DNA from 3 places in the Aeromonas molluscorum genome. Region 3 is predicted to be linked to each of the others. Evidence: predicted binding sites of a transcription regulator. Region 3 holds the regulator's gene; each other region holds the start of a gene.
The links. The regulator LexA, encoded in region 3, represses DNA repair genes until DNA is damaged. The targets are predictions, from matches to a motif close to ANCTGTNTNNNNANACAGNT.

Region 1: a site for LexA is predicted at 2,774-2,793, ahead of ACSMDR_RS02215 (DUF4250 domain-containing protein). Genes of this name have one in related genera too.
Region 2: a site for LexA is predicted at 2,786-2,805, ahead of dinB (DNA polymerase IV). Genes of this name have one in related genera too.

The regions. Positions count from the first base shown of each region.
Region 1 covers NZ_JBPQCY010000001.1:463,496-467,723, forward strand. Annotated here, with positions in the region: gene ACSMDR_RS02210 (glycogen/starch/alpha-glucan phosphorylase) at 1-1,958, opposite strand, end outside; gene ACSMDR_RS02215 (DUF4250 domain-containing protein) at 2,386-2,586, opposite strand; gene ACSMDR_RS02220 (cell division inhibitor) at 2,818-3,297, shown strand; gene ACSMDR_RS02225 (fumarate hydratase) at 3,640-4,228, opposite strand, start outside.
Region 2 covers NZ_JBPQCY010000002.1:965,904-970,131, reverse strand. Annotated here, with positions in the region: gene ACSMDR_RS15150 (methyl-accepting chemotaxis protein) at 1-1,662, opposite strand, end outside; gene dinB (DNA polymerase IV) at 1,725-2,783, opposite strand; gene ACSMDR_RS15140 (hypothetical protein) at 2,956-3,147, shown strand; gene nqrM ((Na+)-NQR maturation NqrM) at 3,222-3,446, opposite strand; gene ACSMDR_RS15130 (FAD:protein FMN transferase) at 3,456-4,228, opposite strand, start outside.
Region 3 covers NZ_JBPQCY010000002.1:43,626-47,853, reverse strand. Annotated here, with positions in the region: gene ctaD (cytochrome c oxidase subunit I) at 1-528, opposite strand, end outside; gene coxB (cytochrome c oxidase subunit II) at 540-1,610, opposite strand; gene lexA (transcriptional repressor LexA) at 1,850-2,479, opposite strand; gene plsB (glycerol-3-phosphate 1-O-acyltransferase PlsB) at 2,683-4,228, shown strand, end outside.

The sequences.
Region 1 (4,228 bases), on a different contig from region 3:
GACACGTCGGCGGCGGGGATCATCTTCTCCGCCAGGCTGACCCGGTAGTTCGGCATGAACACCACCTTCAACTTGCCCTGGATACGGGTATCGTTGTTGACCCGCTCCGCCAGCTTGTTGATGGCATAGATGATGTCTTTGGCCAGCTTGTAGCCAGGGGCCGCCTTGGATCCGAAGATGAACACCCTTGGGTGCATGTCATAGTCCGGATTGGCCAGCAGACGACGATAGAGCGCCATGATGTGGATCAGATTCAGCTGCTGACGCTTGTACTCATGCAGGCGCTTGATCTGGATATCGAAGATGGCATTGGCATCCACCTCGATCCCGGTCTCGGCCTTGATCACCTTGACCAGCTTTTCCTTGTTATGACGCTTGATGGTCATGAACTGCTGCTGGAACGCCTTGTCGTCGGCAAACTTGACCACGCCGCGTAATTTGTCCAGCTGCAGAGGCCACTCCTTGCCCACCACCTCGTCATAGAGGGCGGCGAGCTCCGGGTTACAGGCAAGCAGCCAGCGACGCGGGGTGACCCCGTTGGTGACATTGCACATTTTATCAGGCCAGAGGGCGGCAAATTCGGGGAAGAGATCCTCTTTCACCAGCTTGGAGTGGATCTCGGCCACGCCGTTGACCTTGGCAGAGCCGATGACACAGAGATTGCCCATGCGCACCTTGCGCACCTCCCCCTCTTCGATGATGGAGAGTTTGGCCTTGATGACATCATCACCCGGCCACTTGGCTTCGACCAGATCGCCGAGGAAGCGGGCGTTGATCTCGTAGATGATCTCGAGATGGCGGGGCAGCACCTTCTCGAACAGACTGACACTCCACTTCTCCAGGGCTTCTGGCAGCAAGGTGTGGTTGGTGTAGGAGAAGACCTGATAGCAGATGGCCCAGGCGGCATCCCAATTCAAGTCTTCCTCATCCACCAGCACCCGCATCAACTCAGGGATGGCCACGGTCGGGTGGGTATCGTTGAGCTGAATGGCAATTTGCGCGGCAAAATTGCTGAAGTCACTGCCATGCACCCGCTTGTAGCGGCGCATGATGTCCTTGATGGAGCAGGCGCAGAAGAAGTACTGCTGGATCAGGCGCAGCTCTTTGCCCGCATCCGTCTCATCATTGGGGTAAAGCACCTTGGAGATGGTCTCGGCCTGGGCCTTCTCGGCCTGGGAGTCGACATAGCCCCCTGCGTTGAACACATCCCAATCGAAGAACTCAGAGGCACGAGACTCCCACAACCGCAATATGTTGACGGTGTGACCGCCGAACCCGACCACGGGAATATCCCAAGGCACTCCTTTGATCTTGCGACCGGCATGCCACACCTTCTTCAGGCCACCCTTGTCGCCAAAGACCGTCTCGACGTAGCCATACAGGGGGATCTCCTGCACCGACTCGGGACGGCAGATCTCCCAGGGGTTGCCATATTCACGCCAGGAGTCCGGGCGCTCAATCTGGCGACCATCCTGGATCTCCTGGCGAAACAGACCGTGCTCATAGTGCAGGCCATAACCCACCGCCGGGTAGTTCAGGGTCGCGAGGGAATCGATGAAACAGGCGGCGAGTCGACCCAGACCACCGTTGCCGAGCGCCATGTCAGGCTCCTGCTCGCACAGGTCGGTCAGCTCCAGACCCAGCTCGCGCAGCGCCTCTTCACACACACTATAAAGGGATAGGTTGTGCAGGTTGTTGGAGGTCAGCCGCCCCATCAGGAATTCGGCCGAGAAGTAGTGGATAGCTCGGGTATCTTTGTTGAAATGAGTCTGCTGGGTGCGGGTCAGCCGTTCGTAGACCTGCTCATTGACGGCGGCGGCGGTTGCCTTCCACCAGGCTTGAGGTGAGGCTTTCTGCTCGCTGGTGCCCAATGTCGAGCGCAGATGGCGCACTATGCTCGCCTTGAGCTGATCCTTGTTCAGTTGCAGGTCCAGCTCTGTCTTCTTCTTGGTAGCCATAACGCTGTTTCCTTCGTTACTTAATAATAATTTGATTACCCGCCAGGGACCGGGATTATTGTTATCTGAGAATATGTTCCGGCGTGGGCATACTAGCTAATGACGTTGCCAGAAAAGTTAACGCAAGTCACAGTTTAATGTATGAGAATGACAGTTTCGCCATGAAAACCCTTTCCTGACACCCTTCCACAAAAAACACAAAAACCATTTAATTTCATTAAGTTATAAGTAAATCAAAAAATAAAAATCGTGAATAGGTTTTCAGAGCTTGCATGGATTTTTGATGGCTTGAAAATATCTGAAAATAGTCAAACGCTTGAAATCGTTTTCAATTCAACGCCATCAACTGTCACCCGCCAGATTGCAAAAACAGCCGCCCAATAGGCGGCTGCTTTATCCCGACGAGTTAACCGAATTTAAACCGGACTCACAACAGCCCGGATTTAAACTGGTTGCTGACACCGTCATATTGATAACCAATCTGCTGCAGGCGGGTGGCAAGCTGATCCTCGCTCATGTCGTAGTAAGCAAGCAGTTCATCGAGATTGTCGCATTCGAGCCTTAGCTTCTCATTGACTATGCCTAGCAAGATATTGGCATCTAGGCGCTGCAAAGTACTGGCATCCATGGTTCAGCTCCTCTGTTAAACACTGTATAACCATGGCCCTTTATCGCAGCCCTGTCCATTTTTCATACAATCCACACCCCTGAGTAAAAAAAATAAAAAACATACATATCAAAATGTTATGAATTCACCTGGATATCTGCGTCACATTTTTGAGCACAAATGACTTGTCTGAGGGACTAGATACAACTACTGTATACATATACAGCGTGGTAATTCATACAGGAAACGCAGATGAACCAGCCAATGAGCCGCCCTCTTGCTCCCCTTATCGCCGGACTGACCCAACCCTGGCCGACCCGCTATCTGAGTCGCCGGCCAAGTTCCCCAGCCTCGGGGGCCGAGTTCAATAGCTCGCAACTGCTGGGCGCACTGAGCCAGGCGAGCCAAGCGGCAAAAGGCTGGATCCTGCTGATAGCCCCCCCGGGCCTGCCGATTGCGGCACAACTGCAAGCCAACGGCATCAATCCAGCCCATGTGCTGGTTGTCCATGGTCACAAGATAAAGAACTGGCAGCGCACCCTGGAACAAGCCCTCAGTCAGAGCCGCTGTGCCGCAGTGCTGACCTGGTTACCGGAAACCATCAGTCTGGACACAGGTCGATTGCATCACCTGAGCCAGCACCATGGGGTGCTAACTCACTATTTTCATGCTCAGAGCGCCACCGACAAGGCCGTGCACTATGCAGGGCAAGATATCTACCTCAACCACTGACTCTTCGTAGGGACGAGACAACGGCATGCTGCCCGTTGGAGTCTCACTATCGGGTTCAGCCTGACCGCTGTCATGATGAAAGCCATGAGCTGCCAGCCCTGTAATAGTGTTGTGCGTTCCGTTAGCGGTCGTTTTGCTGGGGCTGGGACGCCGGGGTTCAATTTTCTCAGCCCTGTCAGTGACAGTGCGTTTCATCCTCGGAAATAGAGGAGAGCAGATTGGCTGATGAACGCTAACACCGACATCTTGTCAAAGTAAAACGGCGGCCCTGGGGCCGCCGTTTAAGCTGATGCGCGTGCCAGGTCATGTGCTGATAAACCTGGCCGGCGCTTCTTTTATGGCTCAGGAAGATAGCTTGCCGTCGAGCTCGGCAATCTTGGCTGACCAGATGGCCGGGCCAGTCTCGTGGACATTGTTGCCACTGGCATCCACGGCCACAGTGACCGGCATGTTCTCCACCTCGAATTCATAGATGGCCTCCATGCCAAGGTCGGCAAAGGCGACGACCCGAGCCTTCTTGATGGCCTTGGCCACCAAATAGGCAGCACCACCAACGGCCATCAAATAGACGGCTTTGTGCTGGCGAATACTCTCGACCGTTGCCGGACCGCGTTCCGATTTGCCTATCATGCCGATAAGCCCCGTCTCGCCCAGCATCATCTCGGTAAACTTGTCCATCCGGGTCGAGGTAGTAGGGCCCGCCGGGCCGACCACTTCGTCACGCACAGCATCTACCGGGCCGACGTAATAGATGAAGCGGTTGGTGAAATCGACCCCCTCTGGCAGACCTTCGCCGTTTTTCAACATGTCGGCGATGCGCTTGTGGGCGGCGTCGCGTCCGGTCAGGATCTTGCCAGAGAGCAGCACGGTTTCGCCGCTCTGCCAGGTAGCTATCTCATCACGAGTCACCGTATCCACATTGACCCGGCGC
Region 2 (4,228 bases), 920 kb from region 3:
GGCAATGCTCTGGATCACCGTCAGTATGTCATTGATGTTCTCGCTGTTGGCCGAGAGACGCTCCACCTCCGGCTTGGCATCGCTGATGACGGTCATCAGCCTGGCCATGGCAACCTGGGTATCGGCCACGACAAACTTGCCCTCCTGGGCGGCACTGTCCGCCTCGTCGGCCGCCGCGACCGCCGCCTTGGCATGGCCTGAGACCTGCAACGCCGTGGCACTGAGCTCCTCGAAGGCGGTAGCCACCAGATCCACTTCCTGATACTGAGCCTGCATCCCCTCGCTGGTGCTGTCGGCGACCTCGGCGGCCTGGGTGGCGCTGGCGCGAGTGCCGCCTACTGTGGTGATGATGTCACCCATGGTGATCTGCAACTTGTTGAGGAAACGGTTGAAACCATCGGCCAGCTCGCCAATCTCGTCGCTGCGCTGAATATCGATACGCTGCGTGAGATCCCCCTCCCCGGAGGCGATGTCATTGAGGCGGGCTACCACGGCGCGAATGGGCGCCACTATGCGATGAGCCATCCACCAGATAAACAACAGCGCAGCCAAGGTTATCAGGCCGCCTACCCCAAGCTGGGACCAGATGCTGCGCTTTGCCTGGGTCGTCAGCTCGCTTTGCAGCTGGCTGGCCGATGCAAGCACCACGGCCCGTGGCAGATCGATATAGATACCCCAGCGCTGGGAAGTGCCTCTCATGGTCACAGGCATGAAGCTCTGCAGAGTGCGGCCATCCTGGCTCCATTGAGTGAGCGGTTGGCCCGCATCGAGCCAGCCGGTGAGCATGCTCATCAACCCCTGAAACTGCGCACCAGGGGCCTTGCCTGGGGTGATGTCGAAACCGGCGGCACCGGCGACCCGACCACCGTGGCTGAGCAGCAGTATCCGCCCCTGGCCCTGATAGAGGGTCTGATCCATCTCGGCCACCAGGGCCTGCAGCTTGGCCAACGAGATATCCATGCCCACCATGCCGAGCAACTTGCCCTCTTCAAGCAGAGGGGTGGTCACCGAGGTCATCAACACCTCTTGATTGCCAACTTCGTCGAGATAGGGTTCGAGCAGGCAAATGCTCTGATCACGCAGGCTGCAACGATACCATTCGTTCTTGGGAGTACCAGATTCGTCCGGGCTGGCATCATTCAAGGTGGCTTCGTTCATTACCTCCAGGCTCACCTTGTCACCCACATGGGCCCAGTAGCTGGAAAAGCGCCCCTTGTCATTCGAGCCAAGGTCCGTCGATCCCTGATAGTTGGCATCCTCGCCATCGAGCTGATCGGGCTCAAAAATGGCATAGGCTCCCAACAGATTGGGAGAGTGCATGACCGCATTGTGCAGTTGCTGATTGACGGCCCCGCGCAGCGCCTCGGAGTGGATGAAGTTGTCACTGGCATTCTGGCGCTGGAACAATAGGCTCTGGGCCAGCAAGGTGGCCCGGAAATAGGCCTCGTCCAGATAGCTGGTCACCCGGGCCGACTGCTCGGATCCCATGGCTTGCATCCAGCGGGTAGCCGCGAGTTCGGCCTCTGCCGTGGTGGAGGTCATGACCTCATCCTGCATGCGGGATGCGTTGTAAAGGGAGGAGACCACCAGCGTGGCGGCACAGAGCAACAGGGAACAACCCGCAATCAGGGTAATCCGGCCCTGCACTGAGAGAGAGAACATGCGAAACATCCTTTTAATGCAGTTATCTTCAAGTTATCGGTGGCAACAACAAAAACTTAACCTCAACTGTCGAGATCCAGACTAAGTTGATTCACTTCCCCCTCCTTTGGCAAGCCCACCACTAAACCAAGGAGCCGTATGGGTTTTCCTTCCGCCCGAACCAGCCCCTCATGGAGCAGATCATGGAACAGGGGAGCCGAATACCCCCCATGGCTGCGATAGACGGTGGTCTGCTGGAAATCGGCAAACTTGAGCTTGATCCCCTGCCCCATGATCTGATCCCGCGGACAGCGTTCACCAAACCGCAGCTCCAGCTCAGGGATGAGCCGGGTCAGTACGGCCCAGCAGGCCGACTCGTCATACACATCGGCGTCCAGGGTCGTCTCCACCCCGATGCTTTTGCGCACCCGGGTCGCCTGGACCTGGCTGTCATCACGGCCCCAGATACGATCCGCCAGCATCACACCAAGCTTGCCAAAACGCCCCTTGAGATCCTCTTCCGGCAGCTGACGCGCATCTTCGCACAGGTAGAGCCCTTGCAACTCGAGCCGCTCCGCCGTCTTGCGTCCTATCCCCGGGATCTTGCCAAGGGGTAGCAGGCGCACAAAGTCGTCCACATCCTGAGGGGCAATAACAAAGAGGCCGTCCGGTTTGCGCCGCTCGCAGGCCAGCTTGGCCAGAAACTTGTTGGGGGCTACCCCGGCCGAGGCAGTCAGCCCCAGCTCACTCTGGATGGCAGCCCGGATCTGCTCGGCCATCAGGGTGGCACTGCCGCCGCAATGGGCGCTGTCGGTGACATCCAGATAGGCTTCATCCAGGGAGAGCGGCTCAACCAGCTCGGTGTAGCGGCGAAAGATGGCCTGGATCCGGGTCGAGGTCTCTTTATAAAGCGCCATGCGCCCCGGCAGCAACACCAGCGGGGGACAGAGCTTGCGTGCCAGGGCGGTCGGCATGGCGGAGCGCACCCCGAAGCGGCGTGCCACGTAGTTGCAGGTGGAGATGACGCCGCGCCTGTCGGCCGAGCCGCCGATGGCCAGCGGCACCTCGCGCAGGGCCGGGTTCTCGCGCATCTCGACGGCGGCGAAGAAGCAATCCATATCGATGTGAATAATCTTGCGCATGGCACTGTACAAATAAACAGTTAATGTTGACATCTTACCCCAGCGTCAGGATCTAGACCAGATGGGTGTAGTTCGGGATCAGGCTGCTACGATTTCGACTAGTCTACAAGACTCGAAAGACGACGGATCTGGAGGTGATATGCGCAGAGGATGGAGATATAGGGGGCTAGTCTTGGGGTTATTGCTCTGGCCTATGCTGGGGAGTGCCAAGCAGCATCCTACCGCCGAGTGCCGCTGGCTGCACGACAGGATAGCCACGCTCAAGCAGGCCATTGCCAAGGGCGATACCCTGGGCACTCAGGAAGAGCTTGCCCGTTGGCTGCAGGAGTACAAGAGAAAACAGTGTCGCCAATACGACTACTGACGATGCCAAGAGACGGCCTCCATGGCCAGCCTCAAGCAAAAATAAGGCCATCCCGAGGGATGGCCTTATGGCAATCAGATGATCCTGTGCTCTTCGAGCATCTTGCGGCGGGCCTCTTCCTTGGCCATCTTCTTCTTGCGATTGTCACAGGGATCAGGGCAGTCGCATGCCTTCTCGATACCCACTGAGCCCAGGCCACCACAGGAGCCCGAGATGCTCTTCTTCTGGAAGATATAACCGATGGCCATACCGACCACCACCAACAGAAACACCGCGAAGGTGATCAGAAAAATCTGCATATAGATTCCTTACTTAGCATCACGGGTCAGGAATGGCTTGAAGGCGGGAGAGTAACGCTCGTCAAACCCTTCATCCGTCTTGGTCACCATGAAGATGGCCAAGCCTTTTTCGGTTGCATAGGCCATGCCCTTCTCGGGGCCCATCACCGTCAGCGCCGTGGCCAGCCCATCTGCCGTCATGCAGGAGGGATGGACCACAGTCACCGAGACCAGCCGATGATGAATGGGTTTGCCGGTGGCGGGATCTATGGTGTGGGAGAAACGCTGTCCATCCATCTCGTAATAGTTACGATAATCCCCCGAGGTGGCGACCCCGTTGTCACCGACCTGGATCACTTCCTGCACCGAACCCACATTGGCGGTTGGCTTCTCGATGGCGACTCGCCAGGGGTGACCCTTGCCGTTGACGCCATTGATACGCAGCTCGCCGCCGATCTCGACCAGATAGTTGCGCGACCCCTTGGCTTCCAGGTACTCGGCGACCTTGTCCACCCCGAACCCCTTGGCAATGGAGGAGAGATCCACATAGAGATCCGGGATGTCCTTTTGCAAGGTATCGGCATCGGCAGAGGTGATCACGTGCAGATTGCCCAGGCCCGTCTTTTGGCGAGTCTGGCTGATCAACTCATCGGATGGCACCTTGGTCGGCTTTGCATCCGGACCAAAGCCCCACAAATTGACCAGAGGACCCACTGTCACATCCAGCGCGCCCCGGGTCTCACGGCCCAGATGCAGGGACTCGGTGACCACGCGGGCGGTGTCGCGAGAGACCACAATCGGCG
Region 3 (4,228 bases):
GGCCCCCATGATGGAGCTGATCCCCATGATGTGGATGGAAAAGACAAACAGGGCCGTGCTGTCAGGAGAGTAGTGGGTCGAGAGCGGTGCATAGAAGGTCCAACCGAAGTTGGGCCCACCTCCCTCTGTGAACAGCGACCCCAGCAGGATCAGAAAAGCGAATGGCAGTATCCAGAAGCTCCAGTTGTTCATGCGGGGCAGCGCCATGTCCGGTGCCCCGATCATCATTGGGATCATCCAGTTGGCCAGCCCGGTGAACGCAGGCATGACGGCGCCAAATACCATCACCAGGCCGTGAACCGTGGTCATCTGGTTGAAGAAGGCGGGTTCAACGAGCTGTAATCCCGGCTGAAACAGCTCGGCCCGGATCACCATGGCCATGGCTCCCCCGGTCAAAAACATGGTGAAACTAAACCAGAGATAGAGGGTTCCAATATCCTTGTGATTGGTTGTCAGCAACCAGCGCAGCAAGCCCCTGGGCTTGTAGCCATGTTCTGTCTGATGATCGACATCCGTGACGACACTCATCTTGCTCTCTCCTACCTGGATTTTTCCTTGAGGAAGGCATCTATATCCTTGGCCTGCACCTCATCGCCCTTGTTATTGCCCCAGGCGTTGCGCTCATAGGTGATCACGGCTGACAGCTCCTGCAGGCTTAGCTGGTTGGCAAAGGCCTGCATGGCCGTTCCTGGTTTGCCGTGCAACACTCGCTCCAAATGGTCTGCCTTGGGTCCCATGGCAATCGGACTGCCTTTAAGAGAGGGGAAGGCGCCCGGTACCCCCTCGCCATTGGCCTGGTGACAGGCGGCGCAGTGACCGATATAAATCTTCTCGCCAAGCTTCATCAATTCGTCCCGACTCATGGTCATGGCCAGCAGTTTCTGCTCCTGCTCTTTGGCCGCCAGCTGCTCGGTTCGGGTCTTGCTCAACCACTGATTAAACTCGTCCTCAGGCTTGGCGATCACCACTATGGGCATGAAACCATGTCCCTTGCCGCACAACTCGGCACATTGGCCGCGATAGATACCGGGTTCATCAATACGGGTCCATGCCTCGTTGATGAAGCCTGGGTTGGCATCCTTCTTCACCGCGAAAGCGGGCACCCACCAGGAGTGGATCACATCCTGAGAGGTGATGAGAAAACGTACCTTCTTGCCAGTGGGCAGCACCAGGGGGCGATCCACCTCGAGCAAATAGTTCTCCCCCTTGCTGCGCTTGCTGTCGATCTGCGCCTGGGGTGTCGCCAGCAAGCTGTAATACTCGACCTCGTCATCGAAGTAGCGATAGTGCCACTTCCATTGCGACCCCGTGACCTGCACCGTCAGGTCGGCATCCGCTGTGTCTTCCATCGCGATCAAGGTGCGGGTGGCCGGAATGGCCATGCCAATAAGGATAAGGAAAGGGATCAAGGTCCAGAGGATCTCGACCTTGGTACTCTCGTGAAAGTGGGCGGCTTTAGCGCCTTTATCCTGCCGGTGGTGCCAGATGGCCCAAAACATGACGCCGAAGACTATCAAGCCTATCAAGGCACAGATGATGAGAATGGTCATGTGCAGATCATAAACGTTGCGACTGACGGCGCTGACGCCTTCCGTCATGTTGAAGCGCATGCTATTGCCGAGCGCAACACCGCTCCAGACACATAGAAAGATTGAGAGAGTAATCAGGACTCTTTTCACTCTGCCCCCATTTTTAGCGCTGCCCTGTCGGGCATTTCTTCCCTGAGATTGGTCTTTGGTGCCAATCAACAGGTTAAGTAAAGCAGCAAATGAGGATGTGTGAAAAAAGTGTTAAAAAAGAATTTAAGAAAACAGGCGGGAATAACAAGGCCCCTCGACGGGGCCCGGGGCTACATCCAGTCGGCGTTGCGGATCACGCCAACTGCCAACCCCTCTATGGTGAGATGTTGGCTCGCCAGATCGACGGCGATAGGTTGCAGCTCTTCATTTTCGGGGAGCAGCCACACCTGGCTACCTTTGCGCTGGAAACGCTTGACGGTGACATCCTCATCAAGACGCGCCACGACTACTTGACCGTTGCGTACCTCTTGGGTCTTGTGTACTGCGAGCAGATCACCGTCCATGATACCTATGTTCTTCATACTCATGCCCTGCACGCGCAGCAGGAAGTCGGCTCTTGGGTGAAACAGGGCGGGATCGACTTGATAGTGACTCTCGATATGCTCCTGAGCCAGGATGGGTTCACCCGCGGCCACCTTACCGATGAGCGGTAGACCCTGATCTTCGTTCGCCGCCGCCTCAACATCGTCGAGCAAAAGACGAATGCCACGGGAAGTGCCAGGTAGTATCTCTATGGCTCCCTTCTTGGCCAAGGCTTTTAGATGCTCTTCAGCAGCATTGGCCGACTTGAAGCCGAGTTTCTGGGCGATCTCGGCGCGCGTCGGCGGCATGCCGGTCTCGCTCATGTTGGCCTTGATGAGATCCAGCACCTGAGCCTGGCGGGGAGTAAGGGGTTTCATAAGATTGGCACCTGTTTTTTTATACAGCACACTGGCAGTATATACAGTGTGTTGACCAAGGCAAGGTTCGACTGACAATTGTCGCACTCTCGACCTAAATAACCCGGTTCCCGCCCTCGGACGTGGACTCATCGTACCTCTCGGCGACAAGCACAACATGATTTGCTATGCTCACGCCGCCTTTTTTTGGAGAGCAGACGCATATGTCCCTTGGGCAGAGAATTTCCAGAGCCATACTGCAATGGCCGGTCAGTGGCTTGGTCAATCACAAGAGCCTGCCGGAAAACCCCATCACAGAGCTCGACCTGGACCCGGCCAGACCCATAGTCTATGCCCTGAAAACCAGTTCAATTACCGATCTGCTGACGCTTCAGCAGTGCTGTGAAGATCTCGGCCTGCCAGGCCCCTTCACTCCCCTTGCTTTGGGAGGAAAAACCGTCCCTCGTTACGTCTGCCTCGACCGGCCACCGCCTCTGTTTGGCGCACGCAGCAAGCCACTTCCCTTCCTGCAAGAGTTTCAGCAGTTGCTGGATCTGCACAAGCTTGATAGCGGGCTGGACGTGCAGATAGTGCCCATCACCCTGTTCTGGGGCCGTGCCCCGGGCCGTGAAGGAGAGGAAGCCTCCGGCTGGAACATCATCAGTAGCCTGGCGCCCAACCGGCTCAAGAAGGCGCTGATCGTGATCCTCAAGGGCCGGGAAAACCTGGTGCGCTTCTCGCCACCGCTCTCCCTGCGCCAGATGGCTGACAAACATGGAACTGATGAGGCCATCGCCCACAAGCTGGCGCGTGTCGCTCGCATCCACTTCAGTCGCCAGCAACTGGCTGCGACCGGCCCCAAGTTGCCTAATCGCACCCTGTTATTCAGACAGCTACTGGACTCCGGGGTCATCCAGCAAGCCATAGAGGAAGAGGCCGAGCGCGATAATATCAGCCTCGACAAGGCGCAGAAACGCGCCCATGACTACATGGATGAAATTGCCTCTGACTTCTCTTATCGGCTAATCCGGTTGGGGGAGAGCTTCCTCGGCTGGTTGTGGAACAAGCTCTACCGCGGCCTTTCGGTCAATGGCGCTGAAAAGGTGCGTCAACTGGCCCAGGAGGGTCATGAGATTGTCTACGTACCCTGCCATCGCAGTCACATGGACTATCTGCTGCTCTCCTATGTCATCTACCACCAGGGCATGGTGCCGCCTCATATCGCCGCCGGCATCAACCTCAACTTCTGGCCGGCGGGTCCCTTGTTCCGACGTGGCGGCGCCTTCTTCATTCGCCGTACCTTCAAGGGCAACCCCCTCTACAGCACAGTGTTCCGTGAATACCTCAATCTGCTGTTTGCCAAGGGCTATTCGGTGGAATTCTTCACTGAGGGCGGACGTTCGCGCACAGGTCGCCTGCTGCCCCCCAAGACAGGCATGCTGGCTATGACGCTGCAAGCCATGATGCGTGGCCTGGACAGGCCGGTGACCCTGGTGCCCGTCTATCTTGGCTACGAGCATGTGATGGAGGTAAATACCTACCATAACGAGCTCAAGGGCAGTCGCAAGGAGAAGGAGAGCTTCCTGCAAGTGCTGGGCATACTGCGCAAGCTGCGCAATTATGGTCGCGGCTTCGTCAACTTTGGCGAACCACTGACCCTCAATGGCTATCTCAACGAGCATGTGCCCGAATGGAAGGCTGACATTGGCCAGGAAGAACGCCCAGACTGGATGGCACCCACTGTCACCCAGCTGGCCGATTTACTGATGA